3 regions of the Pradoshia sp. Z6_59 genome follow, and region 1 is predicted to be linked to each of the others. Evidence: predicted binding sites of a transcription regulator. Region 1 holds the regulator's gene; each other region holds the start of a gene.

Region 1 (3,220 bases):
CTTTTGGTCCAAGTGTAACTTTTACTGTATCAGCTAATGCGTCTACCCCACGCAACATAGCGCGGCGAGCTTCTTCACTAAATTTAATATCTTTTGCCATACGTAAATTACCTCCTCGAATTTTTTGTTATGTCTTATTTTTTAATCGACATTTTCGTTAAGCAATAACGGCCAAAATGTCGCTTTCACGTAAAATTAAGTATTCTTTACCTTCGTATTTAATTTCTGTACCTGAGTATTTAGAGAAGATAATATGATCGCCTTCAGATACTTCCAATCCTACTCGCTCACCATTCTCAAGGACACGGCCTGTTCCTACCGCTACAATTTTGCCTTCAGATGGTTTTTCTTTGGCAGTGTCTGGTAACACGATGCCGCTTGCAGTTTTTTCCTCTTGTGCGACAAGTTCAATCACAACGCGATCTCCTAGTGGCTTTAACAAGTAAAACTACCTCCTTAAAGTTATCTCCATTTTTATTAGCACTCATCATCGTTGAGTGCTAACACAATTTATAGTTTAAATAAAGACACACTGATTTGCAAGTAATATAAGTTAAAATTTTTAAATTTTATCACCATTTATTTATCTTACCCAAATAAGGTCTAAATATCCTTTTAATTTCAGTTTGGTAGATGAAGAGAAGGAAAATGTTTTGCAATTGTAACTATGAGGTAAAAACGGTTAAAATTAAAGATATACGCAATCTAATATCTATATAAAAGATTAAGGGAGTTTTTCTATTTGAAAAAATATTACTGGTCAATTCTCATTACCTATATTGCCATGCAATTTTCTTCTATTCTTGGTATCCCAATTATGCTAGTTTTCTTATCGAATATGGATATCCCCACGGAACGAATAGAAGTATTGGCCGCAGGGTATTGGATTGTTATAAGTTTCATTTTGGCTTCAATCATTACTCTATTCCTTTTGAGACATGAAAAAAACAATAGAAGCTTAAGCGATCAGGCAAGTGTGGGAGCTTCTATCAGCTGGGCAATTGGCGGAGTATTTCTTGCCTTGTTTTCACAATCTGTTGCTGGTAATGTCGAACGAATTATTGGTATTCCTACCGGGTCTGAAAATACGCAGAATATATTGGGTCTCATAGAAGCAGTACCGCTTGTTATGGTAGTCAGTTCTGTACTTGGGCCATTTTTAGAAGAGATTGTCTTTAGGAAAATTATCTTTGGTTCATTACACAAGCGATTGAATTTTTTCCTGAGCGCGTTAATTAGTTCACTAATTTTTGCTGTTGCTCACATGGAATTTGTACATATCCTGCTTTATACAGCAATGGGATTCACATTTGCTTATTTATATGTTAAAACAAAGAGAATCCTAGTTCCTATTTTTGCCCATATTACTATGAATACACTAGTTGTAATCGTACAATCGCTTTATAAAGATGATATATTAAAACATATGGAAGAGCTTAATAAAGTTCAAAGCTTTATCGGAGGTTTGTTATGAGACGTTCACCGTTGTATATGGCAACAACTTACTTAATTTTAGGTGCTATTTTTATCTTTTTCGCTGTTCAAAATGTATCACGCAGCGGTTGGGATTTCTTTACCTATTTCCTGATCATACTGGCTACACTTGATGTTGGTTCAGGAATCCGCTTGATGATGATTCATAAACAAATTAAGAAAATGAAAAATGAAAAACCAAAAGAATAAGAAAAAAAATCTCGGAGGGAAATCCTTCGAGATTTTTTATTCTGTTTCTTCCGTATTTCCAGATGGATAATGTTTAAGAAAATATACTAATGATTGCAATTCGACTGCAAGGTCAATATGATGGACACGAATACTGTCCGGCACATTCAGACGGGCCGGCGTAAAGTTTAAAATAGCCTTAATGTTCGCAGCCACTAAACGATCTGTAATAGATTGGGCAACCTGTGATGGAACTGTTAAAATGGCTACACTAATATCTTGCTTTTCAAGTTTTTTCTCCAGTTCATCCATATGATAGAGCGGAACATCCCCTATAAGGGTTCCTACTTTTTCAGGGGAAACATCAAACGCCATTTCAATCTTTGTATTATTATTTTTCATAAAATTATAATTTAAGAAAGCTGTACCAAGATTACCGACTCCAATTAGAGCTACCTTTGTAATCTCATCTTGATCGAGAGTCTTCCTAAAGAAGGATAATAGATAATTAACATTGTAACCATACCCTTTTTTACCTAAAGCTCCAAAGTATGAGAAATCTCTTCGTATAGTAGCTGAATCTACTTTAACAGCTTCACTTAGCTCTGCGGAGGAAACTCGTAGTTTTCCTGACGCGTGTAGATTTTGTATAAAACGATAATATAATGGAAGTCGTTTGGCTGTAGCCTGCGGTATTTTAGTATTTTCCTGCAAAATTAATTCCCTTCTCCCTATTCTTTCTTAGTCAATCGTTACTCCATATATCAAAACTGCCTTTGACAATCTGGACTGGTTTTACCCCCAGTTTTTCAATAAAAAATTGTTTCCTAATAACCATTGATTTGTACATAACATATTCGGTTAATAAAGCAGCTTAAACAGCTGTTGGTGCTTACTCTCGTTTTTACCGATTGCACGAATAATTAATCTATTCATATTTTCAGCTTTTTTCCATATAAAATCAATATCTAATCCTTACACTGCCAGAGTACCACATAGAAATTATATCAGAAGTTTTCTTTGCTGCCATAATTCCAACTTCCGGAGCTATGTGCAATATGCCGTTTTTATCGATAATTCGTTACATATCGTTAATTTTATATTCAAGCATAATACTAAGACTATGCAATAGAAGTTCTGTTTGTTTCCAGTTTACTTCTACGATATCAATCATATGGGATCCTCCCTTGGTTAATAAAGTACGTAAATTTACCGAAACTTTATTCTCCTATTCCTATTCTATAATATTTCTATCATTTTTGGTAATTTTTGTGTGAGTATTCACAAATTTTCTATTAAGTTGCAGTGCTTATCAAGAGTAGGCTACACTTAAGGTATGTACTTCTTGAGGTGAGAATATGATTATTTTACAAGTTAATAATGTTTCTAAATATTATGGAGCTGAAGCAATTTTATCTACTATTAAGCTCGAAGTTCAAACGAAAGACCGTATTGCACTTGTTGGCAGAAACGGTGCAGGTAAATCTACCCTCCTTAAGATTATTGCCGGTCACCTTTCACATGACAGTGGGGAGATCTATAAGCCAAAAGATGTTTC
Region 2 (3,220 bases), on a different contig from region 1:
ACAGTAAAGGATAGGGCAGAGATGGCAAGCATACTGAACACCATTGATTTGTATCCATACAGATTTTTTCTTGCGAATGTTGAAATAACCTCACTGAATATACCAAAGGCAGGAAGAATAACGATATATACTTCAGGATGGCCCCATACCCAGAACAGGTTAGCCCAAAGCATATCCATTCCGCCATCTTGCATAGTGAAAAATTGTGTACCAAACAAACGGTCAAACATCATTAAGGCAAGAGCTACTGTTAAAACAGGGAAAGCAAAAACGATAATGATGCTAGTGATTAAAATAGACCATGTGAACATTGGCATTTTCCATAGAGTCATACCAGGTGCTCTCATTTTTAAAATTGTAACGATAAAATTAACACCCGTTAGCAGCGTCCCAATACCGGCAATCTGAATCGCAATACTGTAGTAGTTATTTCCTACAGTTGGGCTGAATTCTATGCCTGCTAGCGGGAAGTAGGCTGACCATCCGGCATCCGGTGATCCACCAATAACGAACGAGATATTAAATAGCATGGCTCCGGCAAAGAATAACCAGAAGCTGATAGCATTTAAATAAGGGAAAGCAACGTCACGCGCCCCAATTTGAAGAGGCACAACAATATTCATTAATCCAATGATAAATGGCATTGCCATAAATAAAATCATAACCACGCCATGCGTTGTAAAGATTTCGTTATAATGCTGTGCATCAAGCAGTCCGTTTTCAGGCTTAGCCAACTGGCCACGCATTAATAAACCATCAACACCGCCGCGGAATAACATAACTAAAGCACAGAGAATATACATAACCCCAATACGTTTATGATCAACAGTGGTAAGCCATTCATCTTTAAGCCAGCGCCATTTCTTAAAATAAGTCAGGCCGATAACGATAGCCATCGATACGGCAACAATACTTACCATTGCGCCATAGATTAACGGGCCACCATGTACTATAAATTTATCCCAATCCAAGGTTGTAACTCCTTTCTTATGAAAGCTTTAATTTTAATGATTTGAATGATCTTCGTGCTCGGAATTACCTTTTTCTGTATCTTCATCAAACGTGTTGTCTGCTTCATCGCTCTCGTTTGATGGAGATGGGTCAGAACCATGATGATGTCCTTCCGGTGGAGGGCTGAAATCCAAGTGAGTAGAAGAATATGATTGTCTGCCGACGTGTGCTGTATCAAGCAGTTTTTCAAATTTTTCTTCTGTTAACTTACCTTCATTTGCTTTCACATCATTAACCCATTCCTCGAAATCATCTGGAGTCATAGACAGTGCTTCAAAATCCATATGAGCGTAGCCTTCACCACTGAAGTTTGCATTTCTTCCCATCATGGAAGCTGGTGCTTCAGCTACAAAGTTTAATTTTGTTACCATGTCACTCATGGCGTATTTCTGACCGCCAAGCTGCGGAATCCAGAAGCTTGTAATTGGTCCGTAAGAATATAGACGGAATTCTACAACTCTATTAGTTGGAATGTTTACATAGTTAACCGTTTCAATACCTTGCTCTGGATAACTGAAATGCCATTTCCAGTTTGAAGAAGCTGCGTAGATAACCAATGGTTTTTGATCTTCATAGCCTTTTGGCTTTCCTTCTACTTCAAATGTAGTTTTAACTGTGACTACAGCTAAAACGGCTACAATAATAATTGGTATGACTGTCCATGTTATTTCAAGCGCTTTGCTGCCTTCCATATGTGGAGGCTCGTAATCTTTTGGAGCTTTGGATGCTCGGTATTTATATAAAATAACGATAAAAAGTACATATACTACAAGCACAACAGCTGCCATTAAAGCCATTGAGAAAAGAATGGCATTGGATTGTGTTTTTGCAACAGGACCATTTGTGTCGAATACTACCCAGTCACATCCCGCTAACATAAGAATAGACGCCATCATGGAACCCAAAAGTGCCCATTTTTTATTCATATTTTTCCCCTTCCTAATGTAATAAGTAAATTTAAGCTATGTAAGGGAAATTCATGTAAATCTGCACACCTTGATAGTTATAATTTCCCTTGCTTGCTGCTATTTAGGCATAATTCTTCCTTTTTCCATAGCCCCTGATTTTCAATATAATAACTGAATTTAAAAATTACAAATATATGAAACTAAAAGAAGACATGGAAATCTTTAATTTTGACAAAGTTGTGAACAAATTAACAATTAATTATATTCTTAGAATTTATTGTAAAATCGGCACTTTAAAGTAGCATTTTTATGTGAATACTAGGATGTGAAATCTGCAAACGACTATTATATAGAAAAAGGCTTTCGATCAGTATCAAAAAGGCTTAAACTTATGAATAATCTAGATAAGTGAAACGGAGTTATACAATGAAAGAAAAGGATTATGATGAGTTATTACATATAAAAACAGTCGGTAATCAAACTGGATTTTATAATTCTTTGCATTATCACCGGTATGAACCGACTCCATATTGGATTTTACAAAGATTATTGGATGAGTATGATATTAATAGTGATGATCATATGGTCGACTTTGGATGCGGAAAGGGGAGACTAAATTTCTTTCTTCATTACAAAACAGGGGCATTTGTAAGTGGGGTAGAAATGAATGAACAATTTATTAATGAAGCTAAGGAAAATCTCAAGAACTATACTTACAAGGGGAAAGAGCGAATTCAATTTCACTGTTGTCTGGCAGAGGAGTTTGAGATTCGACCAACTGATAATAGGTTTTATTTCTTTAATCCTTTTACAATACAAATTTTCCGCCAGGTTCTAACGAACATCCTGTTATCCGTTGAAGAAACATATCGTGAGGTACACCTGATATTATATTATCCGTCTGAGGATTATATATATTTTCTTGAAAATCAATCCGTGTTTGAACTACACAAAGAGATTGTTCTAAATGAAACGAATCCGTTTGAGAGAATACTGATCTATCGGCTAGCTTATTAAATAGAAAAAGGCGTTCCAATTGGAATGCCTTTTTTCGTATAGGATATCAGAAGGTGTATGGAGGAGTGGTAGATTCAGTAATATAAACAACCAATTTGTAGCTCAGTAGGGCAACAGCCGGATACTTATCATTAAGTTGAACCTGGCTTTTTTTCGTCAAATGGTTCTACATGAACATGGACATGATATACTCCATGATCCTTCATTAAATCTTTTTCTACAAGAGTTGCAATATCATGGGCTTCTTTAATATTTAACGTGTTGTCTACCAAAATAATGATATC
Region 3 (3,220 bases), on a different contig from region 1:
AACTGTAACTGTCCGACTGCTCCAAGAATATAGGACTCAATTCCAACTGTTTTAAATAATTGAATCGCACCTTCCTGTACAAGCTGATTAATACCTTTATGAAAATGCTTTTGCTTCAATACATTTTTAGCGCTAACACGTACAAACATTTCAGGTGTAAATTGTGGCAGACGTTCGAAAGAAAATGCTTCTTTTCCTGAAGTTAGCGTATCACCAATCTGATAGGTTCCTGTATCATATAATCCGATAATATCTCCTGCTACCGCTTCAGCTATATTGTTTCTTTCCTCTGCAAGAAATTGTGTTGAATTATTAAGTTTCATAGGCTTTCCTGTTCGGCTTAGTTGAACAGTCATACCACGTTCAAACTTACCTGAGCAAATACGGAAAAAGGCAATTCGGTCACGGTGCATTGGATTCATATTTGCTTGGATTTTAAAGATAAACCCTGAAAAAGTATCCTGAACAGGTTCAACCGGTCCCACAGATGATGGTCTTGGCTGAGGCTTTGGCGCAAACTCTAAATACGTATCCAAAAATGTCTGAACGCCAAAATTAGTAAGGGCGCTTCCAAAGAATACAGGAATTAATTCACCATTACGGACTTTTTCACGCGAAAATTCATTGCCTGCTTCATTTAACAATAACACTTCTTCCAATGTTTGCTCATAAAGAGGAGACTCAACAATAGAGTGATTTTCATCTTCTACTTCGCCCTCTTCATTCAATTTCAAGTATCGCTCTTCACCTTCAGCTTTAAACATTTCAATTCGATTATAATAACGGTCATAAATACCGAAGAAGTCTTTCCCCATCCCAATTGGCCAGTTCATTGGATAGGATTCTATACCAAGCACTTCCTCCAACTCAGCCAACAGCTCAAGCGGCAATTTACCTTGGCGATCCATTTTATTAATAAATGTGAAAATAGGAATTCCTCTCATGCGACAAACCTTAAATAATTTCAGTGTTTGTGCTTCAATCCCTTTGGCAGCATCAATAATCATAACTGCGCTATCAACAGCCATTAAAGTACGGTACGTATCTTCACTGAAATCTTGGTGTCCAGGTGTGTCGAGGATATTCACACGAGTCCCATTATAGTCAAACTGCATAACACTGGATGTTACGGATATTCCACGCTGCTTCTCAATTTCCATCCAGTCACTTGTTGCATATTTACCGGTTTTACGCCCTTTTACAGTACCAGCGTCACGGATTGCACCACCAAATAAGAGCAATTTTTCTGTTAACGTCGTTTTACCTGCGTCAGGGTGAGAAATAATAGCAAAGGTTCTTCTTGATTCTATCTGTTCTTTTAAATTAGTCATGTGAGCCATCCTTTTATATATTGTAAAACTTCTTAAATCTATTCAACTTGGATCTACATCTCCAATAATACTTTGATGTTGTAAAAAGGAAATAATTTTTTAACACTTCTTATTAAAATCAAAATACATCTTATCAAATATACCATGTAAAAAAATAATATGTGAATAGGCGAACCATAAGTTTTAATCAAACAGTCATATTTTCTCATATGTAGTTAATTACAGTCAATTAGTGTACGTTTAAGTATTTCACCTTTCTTTGGGGAAAAGTAAGTTAACATAAAAAAAAACGAGCATTAATGCCCGTCCTTTAAGCTACTTTTTTCTTATTGGTTAATTTTTTTGTAATATAGCTAATCACTAGGGGTGCAGCTGCAGCAATAACCCTTTTTAAAATTTTACTTTTCAAGATAATCACCATCCTTATACCTACCTTACCCGTATTCGGTGGAAGATAATCACAAGATTTACGCAAGTTTACCTTATTTGAATAAAAGAGGCTATCAGAAAAGTGAATAATTTCACAAGCTTATTGATTAATTAGAGAAGTCATAGTAGTTTATTTAATGGACGTTTTTCAGCATAGGAGGAATTTAACATCATGGAAGAACAAGGATTACAGTATTTAGTTGCCCTTGCAAAGAAAAAGAAAAGGCTGTTAGACCATTTTCCTCTTCATTATTTCTTAAGAGCGATGATGGCAGGAATATTTGTAGGGTTTGTAATCATTACCTGCTTTAGAACAGGAGAATATTTCAGGGTAGCCGACTCACCTTTTGCATACCTATTCCCGGCACTTTTCTTTGGTATCGCATTAATACTTATTATTTACGGTGGGGCAGAGCTATTTACCGGTAATACCGCTTATTTCACTGTCGCTTATATGCGTAATGAGGTAACACTTAGAGATTTAGGCCGAAATTGGGGCGCTTGTTATCTTGGCAATGCTGTTGGGGCAATCTTCTTTGCCATTTTATTTTATCTTACAGGCATATTCAGCCATATTCCAAACGAGCATTTAATGCACGAAATTGTTTCTTATAAAATGCATGGATCTGTTACAGCTTTATTCTTTAAAGGAATCCTTTGTAACTGGCTTGTTTGTTTAGCTTGTTACCTGCCTAGCCAAGTAAAAGGTGACGGAGCTAAAATGGCAATGATGATTGCAGTCGTGTTTTTATTCTTCTCATCAGGCTTTGAACATAGCATTGCGAACTTATCATTATTCTCAATTGCACTAGTATCACCGCATCCTGATACCATTACAATCGGAAATGCCATCTACAATTTGGTTCCTGTTACTTTAGGGAATATTGTCGGTGGAGCGATTTTCGTAGGTATGTTATATCAATTCCTAAGTAAATCAAGCACACAGCTTCAATTAGAGGACAATATGAATAAAATCTCTGAAATCACTAAAAAAGAAAATGTAAAATAATAAAGTGAACCAAGAAAAAAGAAGACCGATCCATAAAATCGGTCTTCTTTTAATTTCAGTTCGTGACGGCCTCTTTATGAAGGTGAATCAATTGATACTGCTTATGCTCCAATGTTTCCTCCAATAAATCCAGTAAATGAAAATGATGAGTGAAAAAGATAACTTGGGTTTTTTTCGATAATTCTTTTAAAATGGATAACGTAATTTTTGATCGTTCATTATCAAAGTGAACAAGAATATCATCAACAATAAATGGAATAGGTTCATTTTCCTCACAATATTTTTCTATGCTTGCAACTCTTAAGGATAAATACAATTGATCTTTTGTTCCATCACTCATCGCGTCTATTCCAATTTTCTCGTTATTTCTTAGTCCCAGCAGCACTTCTTCATCCTTTTCATTATAATCAACAGTTAACCCTTCAAAGGAGTTCAGCGTTAATTTCGCAAA

What was found. The regulator Rex, encoded in region 1, represses fermentation and respiration genes when NADH is low (regulators of the CRP and FNR family bind a similar motif). The targets are predictions, from matches to a motif close to TTGTGAAATATTTCACAA.
Region 2: qoxA (cytochrome aa3 quinol oxidase subunit II) is a predicted target of Rex. The motif match lies at 2,157-2,174, and genes of this name have one in related genera.
Region 3: AC4D4B_RS08115 (formate/nitrite transporter family protein) is a predicted target of Rex. The motif match lies at 1,841-1,858, and genes of this name have one in related genera.

The regions. Positions count from the first base shown of each region.
Region 1 is NZ_JBZCPP010000017.1:70,589-73,808, forward strand. Features, by position in the region: gene groL (chaperonin GroEL) at 1-100, opposite strand, end outside; gene groES (co-chaperone GroES) at 158-442, opposite strand; gene AC4D4B_RS15555 (CPBP family intramembrane glutamic endopeptidase) at 743-1,474, shown strand; gene AC4D4B_RS15560 (YdiK family protein) at 1,471-1,683, shown strand; gene AC4D4B_RS15565 (redox-sensing transcriptional repressor Rex) at 1,720-2,379, opposite strand; gene AC4D4B_RS15570 (ABC-F family ATP-binding cassette domain-containing protein) at 3,021-3,220, shown strand, end outside.
Region 2 is NZ_JBZCPP010000015.1:30,526-33,745, reverse strand. Features, by position in the region: gene qoxB (cytochrome aa3 quinol oxidase subunit I) at 1-971, opposite strand, end outside; gene qoxA (cytochrome aa3 quinol oxidase subunit II) at 1,005-1,937, opposite strand; gene AC4D4B_RS14535 (methyltransferase domain-containing protein) at 2,346-2,936, shown strand; gene AC4D4B_RS14530 (cation diffusion facilitator family transporter) at 3,068-3,220, opposite strand, start outside.
Region 3 is NZ_JBZCPP010000006.1:45,471-48,690, forward strand. Features, by position in the region: gene AC4D4B_RS08110 (peptide chain release factor 3) at 1-1,331, opposite strand, end outside; gene AC4D4B_RS08115 (formate/nitrite transporter family protein) at 1,933-2,769, shown strand; gene AC4D4B_RS08120 (AAA family ATPase) at 2,825-3,220, opposite strand, start outside.